Regions from separate parts of the Metabacillus sp. 113a genome, predicted to be linked through region 1. Evidence: riboswitches for the same ligand, from Rfam matches in the RefSeq annotation. Region 1 holds a riboswitch; each other region holds the start of a gene.
What was found. Region 1 has a riboswitch for thiamine pyrophosphate ahead of ACQCVE_RS17590 (thiamine phosphate synthase). Riboswitches for the same ligand answer to the same signal wherever they lie in the genome.

Region 1 (2,267 bases):
ATTAGCTTTTACACCCGCGACCCTCCCGTTTTCAATCAGAATCTCATCAGCTTGTGTATGTTCATAGATATCCGTGCCATTCTGCAAAGCACCCTGTTCAAATGCTTTCGCAAGCGAAGGCGCGATCACATGGCCGTCCTTAGGGTAATAGACACCGCCTTCGACAGAATCAGATAGAAGCGGCTCCCTCTTTTTCATTTCTTCTTTTGACAGCAGCTCACATGGCTCCCCTGTTTCCGTTTGCCAAATGGCTGTTTTTTTAAGCTGGTCGAGTTCCTGCTCCGTTTCCGCAACCTTGCAGATTCCCTTTTCCTCATAGCCAATATCAATACCTGTTGCTGATCTTAATTCCTCGGCCAGCTCAGGAAACATCGCTCTGCTCTGCCGCGCCATATCAAATAGAGGATCATATTCATCCCACTCAGCTTGAACACCAAGCAGTCCTGCGGCTGCCCGCGAACTTTCCTGCCCAGCTTTCCCCTTTTCCAAAATCAAGGGTAAAAGGCCTTTTTTGGATAGCTCATAAGCAATGGAACAGCCAATCACCCCTCCGCCGATGATGCATACATCATAATGTTTCATGCCAGCGCCTCCTTTCAAAGGTTGTTCGCCTCTCTGTATTCGCAGGCGGCCTGAACTGGATCATCACGGTCCCAGATTCCAGACATCACCAAAAACCCTTTCACCTTTGCATCGGACAGCAATGGAAGGTGGGCAGGCTCAATCCCTCCAATAACCAGAACGTCTATGCTGAGGAGCTCTGAAAGCTCCCTCGCTTTCCCGATTCCTTGAGGAGGCAGGCCTTTCTTGCTGTCTGTAGGAAACAAATGCCCAAACAAAACCGAGTCCGCTCCTTCATTTTGCGCCTCTAAGGCTTCATCAAGAGAATGAACAGACCGTCCGGCATGTATAGAAGGAAATGTTCTCTTTACAATGGAAGGGGACAGATTCCTGTATCCGAGCTGCACTCTTCTTACCCCTGCAGCCGCGGCGATATCCGGGCGGCCGTTTACTATTAATTTTTCAGAGGGCACACCATTCCGGATAAGCTCCGCTGTTCCTTCATAGATTTCCATTTCCGTTTTTTCCTTCTCCCTTATATGAAGAAAATCGATGACGGAACCCGCTTCCTTCATGAATTGAGCAATAGCCGGAAAAGGCATCCTTCCATTCGTTACTGCATGAAATTCCATGTGCTCCCCTCCTTCTCCCAATACAAACTGCGGCTTGCTTCGCCAGATCAGCTTAAGGGTTCACGCACACCGCTTCTCTCAGACGTAAAGCTCGCTCGTCCCGTAAAATAAGAAAAGCCCATTCCGCGCAGGGAAATGGACTGAAACATACAGCAATATGTACAGAGCCGCTTCCCTCCGCTAGTACGAACTAGATCAGGTATAAGGGTCAAAAACTTCTGCGTTTTTCTCTCAGCCGGCTCACCGGCTCCCCTAGCAAACTTTCATTTAATATTGGTAATATTCTATTATTATACCATTACAGGGAAAAATATCAAACCGTGCCGAAATACAAATGTGCATGAAGACTGCAGCCCGGATTAAATCCTGCTTTGCAGGATGGGCAGTGTGAGCCGCAATTCATGTATTCGTCCACCGTCAGCTCCAATCCGCATTTTCCGCACAATACCGCGTGCTGATCAAACTTTTCTGCAGGCCAAACTTCCGGTGAATGGTCCGCATGCTCTGAATGGCACAAGTGGCAAGGGTAATACTCCTTGCAGCAGTAAAACTTGATGGCTATAACATCGAGCTCGCTATTGTAATGCGTGCAGCGAGTCTCCCCGTCTATTATTGAACCTTTAACCTGAACATGTTCATCCTGCATTCCTGTGATCCCTCCGCTCCTTGACATGTATTTTACCATACAGCAAGGGGCAGTCCGGTAATCTCCTTTTTAAAATGAGTTTCCCGTGGCTGCCTTCACTCCAAGGATAAGGGGAGCAGCGGTGCGGACGGTGTAAACTCCTCCTCTTTTCATGACAGGGCGGTCTCACCTGAGCAGCTTCCCCACCGACTCTTTATAGCGTAAATTTCCCCGCACAGAAAACCCCCGATAAGCTCTAGAGCTTATCGGGGGCTTCCCGCTATCTACTGCAAGCAGTTCTTATAAGACGGTTCGAACTACTGCTGTTTAGAGTCATTGTAATACTGCACACTGTATTGCGCACCTTCAGAAACCATTTTGTTGTCTTCTACATCCTGAGGATCCGGGTTTCCCGCTTTATCAACCGGAAATTTTTCATCTTCTTTATT
Region 2 (2,267 bases), on a different contig from region 1:
AAAGAGATGAACTCCGGTGGTCTATTCTAAGGCCACCTTTTTTAATTTCTTAACATAAAAACGCCTCTTAATGGAAAAATAACGGTATCTATTTTTACTGAAATGAGGCCGGCTTCATGAAACCAATGTCTTCTTCTGAATTAGCTAACCTATGGTCCACGTACCAGAAAAAAACGATGCTTCTCCGAATTTTAGAACATGCTTCAGATGTAACAACACAGAAGGACATCACCTCCATTTTGCAATACGCGTATCAGGAAGAGTCGAAATTCGTAAAAGAAATCGCACAGCTTCTAGAACAAGCAGGCGCTGCAGTTCCAGAGGGATTTAACGAAACCGATGTGAATCGTAAAGCGGACAGGCTGTTCGACCAGTATTTTTATCTCCGGCTATTGCGTATGATCATGAAGCTTGGAATCGGTCTTAACGCTGTGCATCTCTCAATGGTGTACAGAAATGATATCCATGACTTTTTTTCAAGAACATCTGCTCATTCCAATAAAGTATTCGGGATGTGTACGAATTGTCTTCTGCAAGTAGGGAATGGGTCCATTCCACCTGTTATACAGATGCCTGATCATCCTAAATTTGTCGTAAACGACAGCTATTTATCCGGCTTTCACTTTAAAAAGAGAAACTTGAACGCGATAGAGCTTGCGATTATTTACCATATTGTTGAAAATAATAATTTTGGCACCCAGATGATGAAAGGCTTTGCCAAGGTTGTAACTCATTCTGAAGTCAGGAACTATTTGAAAAAGGGAGAAAAGCTCGCATTTGATTTGAATGTATCGTTCGGAAAATTAATGGAGCAAAGCGGGATCCCTGTATCGGCTTTGCCAGGAGCAGTGATTACCGAGACGAAAACTGCACCTTTCTCCGACAAGCTTATTATGTACCTCGTCAACCTTTTCAGCAGCCTGGGACTGACAAGCAATGCCCTGGGAACGACATATAGCCTTAGACCCGATCTTCCTCTTAAAATGGCACTGGCCGCCAGAGATATTTATTCCTTCGCCAAGCAAGGCGGAAGAATGATGATTGAACATCAATGGATGGAAGAGATTCCGGAAGCGGTTACCAAACGATAGTTGAAGTTTCTCCTGAACATGGTATGATAAAAATGGAAAATAAAATACCGCATTGCCGCTAGGGGAGCCTGTTGAGGCTGAGACCGGAATGACCCGGGACCCTTTGAACCTGATCTGGTTAATTCCAGCGGAGGGAAGCGGGAGATTGGCTTATTCTAATCTTTCCCGCTCTTATCCGCTAAGAGCGGTTTTTTTATTTTTACTTAGCAGCAATAGGGGGAACGGTTCAATGAAATCATTTACACAGCATCTAAGAGAAAAAACAAATTCAATTTGGGAAGCAAACTTCAGGCACCCTTTTGTCAAAGGAATCGGTGACGGCACCCTTCCATTAGAAAATTTTCGTTATTATGTAAAACAGGATGCGTATTATCTATCGCACTTTGCAAGAGTACAGGCGCTTGCAGGCAGCAAAGCCGATGACCTTCATGTAACGGCCAGGATGGCATTTCATGCTCAAGGAACGTATGAAGCAGAGCTGTCCCTCCATGAAAAGTTCTCAGCGCTATTAGACATATCTGAGGAGGAAAAGCTCGCTTTTGAACCGTCCCCAACCGCCTATGCCTACACCTCCCATATGTATCGTTCTGCTATAAACGGGGGCCTCGGCGAAATCATCGCCTGCATATTACCGTGCTACTGGATTTATTACGAAATTGGAGAAAGATTAAAAGAATGCAGACCGGAAGAGCCGATCTATCAGGAATGGATTGCAGCATATGGGGGAGAGTGGTTTAAAGAATTAGTAACCGAGCAGCTTGACCGGTTAGATGAATTGGCGCTTGCCGCATCCGAAAAAGAAAAAGAGAAAATGCTTCATCATTTTACCATCAGCTGCAAGTATGAACTGGCTTTTTGGGAAATGGCTTACACTATGGAGCAATGGCCCGACGCTTCTGCCATCGCCGTAAGGTAGGAGATCTTCTGAGAGAAGCGTCTGGAGGGTCGGTTTGTCTGGCTGGAACTGACCAGTATATGCTTCTGGCCTCAGGCCACTCAGGAGAGAAAAAGCAGCACAAAGAAAGGGCCTGCCCTGTTGCGGGGGCAGGCCCTTTTTTTAATTTACTTCATCATCGTCAAACGGGTTGATTACGTAAATATAAGCGTGGGCTAAGTCTATGCGGAGAATCCATTCCCATGGAACATCCAGTCTTTTATAAATGCTTTTCCAAAACT
Region 3 (2,267 bases), on a different contig from region 1:
AAAGTGTTTCGCCTGCTTCAGCGACGAATATTAATATATCACTATATCTTGATTAGCACAATAGTTTTTCACAGGATTTAAGTGAAAGTTTGATGCTGATAATCTTTAAGCGAAATGATGTTGTTCCTGCTTATCCGGATTCCTTCTATAACTAATGCCGTTTTTTGATGCTGAAGTGTTTCTTTATCCTTAATAGATAGTTCTCCTCTATAGTTAACAACCCTGTGCCATGGAAGATTGTATTTTTTACTCATCGAATGCAAAATTCTAACCACCTGTCTTGCCCCGCGCGGACTTCCGGCAGCATAAGCAATTTGACCATATGTCATAACCTTTCCTGCAGGAATGCTTTTAATAATCCCGATAACTTTTTCAGTAAACGGCTCCATGATCATTCTCCTTTTGTCCCGATTCCAGTTCAAGGTTTATCGAAGGAACTGTTTAAATTCCATCCTCTTTTACAGCAATTGTTCTGGAACCAGCCTTTGTTATTCCCCATTATCTTATCAAATTCAATTTTAATAAGAATGAAAAGTTCTTGTAAAGTATTGTCGAATAGGCTTGTTTAGTGTATATTGAAAATAATTAAATATTTCGGTATACGACCACAAGGGGAGCCTTTGGCTGAGAATGAACGTTCTGTTCTAGACCCTTTGAACCTGTTGGATAATGCTTGCGTAGGGATGTGGCTTGATCGTTTATTAAGTGATTAAAGCAGTGCGTGGAAACAAGTGAGCATTCCCCGCATTGCTTTTTTATATTCTCCTTTTGGTCGGTGCCCTTATAAGGAGAGAAAAGAATGAGAAATGAAAAATTGTTATTTATGACAGAAGCCGCGGTATTAACCGCTGCAGCTTTAATCCTTGACCTTTTATCGGGCTTTTTTATCAAGATGCCTCAAGGGGGATCCCTCTCACTGGGAATGATTCCGGTATTTTTAATGTCTTTTAGATGGGGATTAAAAGGCGGGCTTTTGACAGGCTTGCTTACAGGAATTCTCCAGCCTGTTTTGAGCACACTCTATTACGTTCACCCTGTCCAGGTCATTCTGGACTACCCCCTGCCGTTTATGCTGGTAGGAATGAGCGGACTTTTTGCCGGGTGGGTGCACAATTCCCTCAAAAATGGCAAATGGAATAATTTAATTGCCGTAATGGCTGCAGCATTGTTTGGTTCTGTTCTTCGGGCAGTCTCACATATCATTTCAGGAGTTTTCTTTTTCGGCTCCCTCGCGCCTGAAGGAGTTCCGGTTATGTGGTATTCAATCGGATATTCAGCTTCCTGGATGGTCCCTTCCTGGATTTTGGGCGGTCTATCTGTATGGCTCATTGTTCAAAATTCACCCAGTCTGATCAAGCCTTCCGATAAAAAATCCGCCAGCCTATAAGGCTCGCGGATTTTCTTTGTCTACAAGATTTGCGATCAGCACATATCTTTCCGGGGCAGAACCGATAAAATTGAAAGGATAGCAGGTTGAAACGGTTAACGTTGCTCTGGGCTTCGGCACAATAACCGTCCGATCATCTTCATCCACAATCCGGACTCTCCGCACTTTGTAAGTGAATTTCCCTGCACTTGTTTCTATAATGAGCAAATCTCCTTCACCCACTTTGCCCAGCTCCCTGAAGACCGTATCGCGGTGACCCGATAATACGGTATTATCTTTTTCACCCGGCAGTACAGATTGCGCAAAATGCCCTACTCCCTTTTCGAGCTCGTCTTCATCGGTACCATGATAGATTGGCAAAACGGCATGCAGCTTGGGAATCGTCAATTCACCCATTTTTTCGCCAATTTTCGGCCTTTTTTCATATAACTGATTCTTCACTTTTTCTTTTTCTTCCGCTTGAGCCGGCTCCGCTCTAACGATGTTGTATTCTGTTTTTTGCTGTTCATAAAAGAAAAAAGCTTTTGCCAGTTTAAACGCATTGGATCCCGAGATAAACAGTCCTGAGGCGATTAAAATACCTGCGGCAGTAAAAAGAAGAAGCCACCGCTTCTTCTTTAACAATATCCTTAATTTCATCGGTTTGCTGGACGCAGCTTTCTGACTGCAAAGATTCCCGCAGCAGCCATTAAAAGTCCGGCAATCAGCCAGTTAGCTGAAGGAGTGGCAGTTTCCGGCATTTTAGCGCCTTTAACTGTAGAAACCGCCGGGCCAGCTTTAGCAGGATTATTTTTGGCGTCTGCTACCGTTTGAGCCGTTTCTTTTATGTCCTGGCCCGTTTCAGCTATTAAATCAGATCCAATCATTTCTGCTGTCAGCA

Region 2: it holds a riboswitch for thiamine pyrophosphate, as region 1 does, so the genes downstream of both, tenA (thiaminase II) here and ACQCVE_RS17590 (thiamine phosphate synthase) in region 1, are expected to answer to the same signal.
Region 3: it holds a riboswitch for thiamine pyrophosphate, as region 1 does, so the genes downstream of both, thiT (energy-coupled thiamine transporter ThiT) here and ACQCVE_RS17590 (thiamine phosphate synthase) in region 1, are expected to answer to the same signal.

What each region holds. Positions count from the first base shown of each region.
Region 1 covers NZ_JBNILJ010000018.1:22,962-25,228, reverse strand. The annotation lists gene thiO (glycine oxidase ThiO) at 1-582, opposite strand, end outside; gene ACQCVE_RS17590 (thiamine phosphate synthase) at 597-1,193, opposite strand; TPP riboswitch at 1,349-1,457, opposite strand; gene ACQCVE_RS17585 (CHY zinc finger protein) at 1,507-1,839, opposite strand; gene ACQCVE_RS17580 (hypothetical protein) at 2,136-2,267, opposite strand, start outside.
Region 2 covers NZ_JBNILJ010000009.1:76,738-79,004, reverse strand. The annotation lists gene ACQCVE_RS13590 (DUF3231 family protein) at 117-1,091, shown strand; TPP riboswitch at 1,142-1,244, shown strand; gene tenA (thiaminase II) at 1,321-2,007, shown strand; gene ACQCVE_RS13580 (hypothetical protein) at 2,149-2,267, opposite strand, start outside.
Region 3 covers NZ_JBNILJ010000022.1:29,093-31,359, reverse strand. The annotation lists gene ACQCVE_RS18575 (MGMT family protein) at 78-389, opposite strand; TPP riboswitch at 601-701, shown strand; gene thiT (energy-coupled thiamine transporter ThiT) at 800-1,387, shown strand; gene ACQCVE_RS18565 (class D sortase) at 1,382-2,011, opposite strand; gene ACQCVE_RS18560 (processed acidic surface protein) at 2,023-2,267, opposite strand, start outside.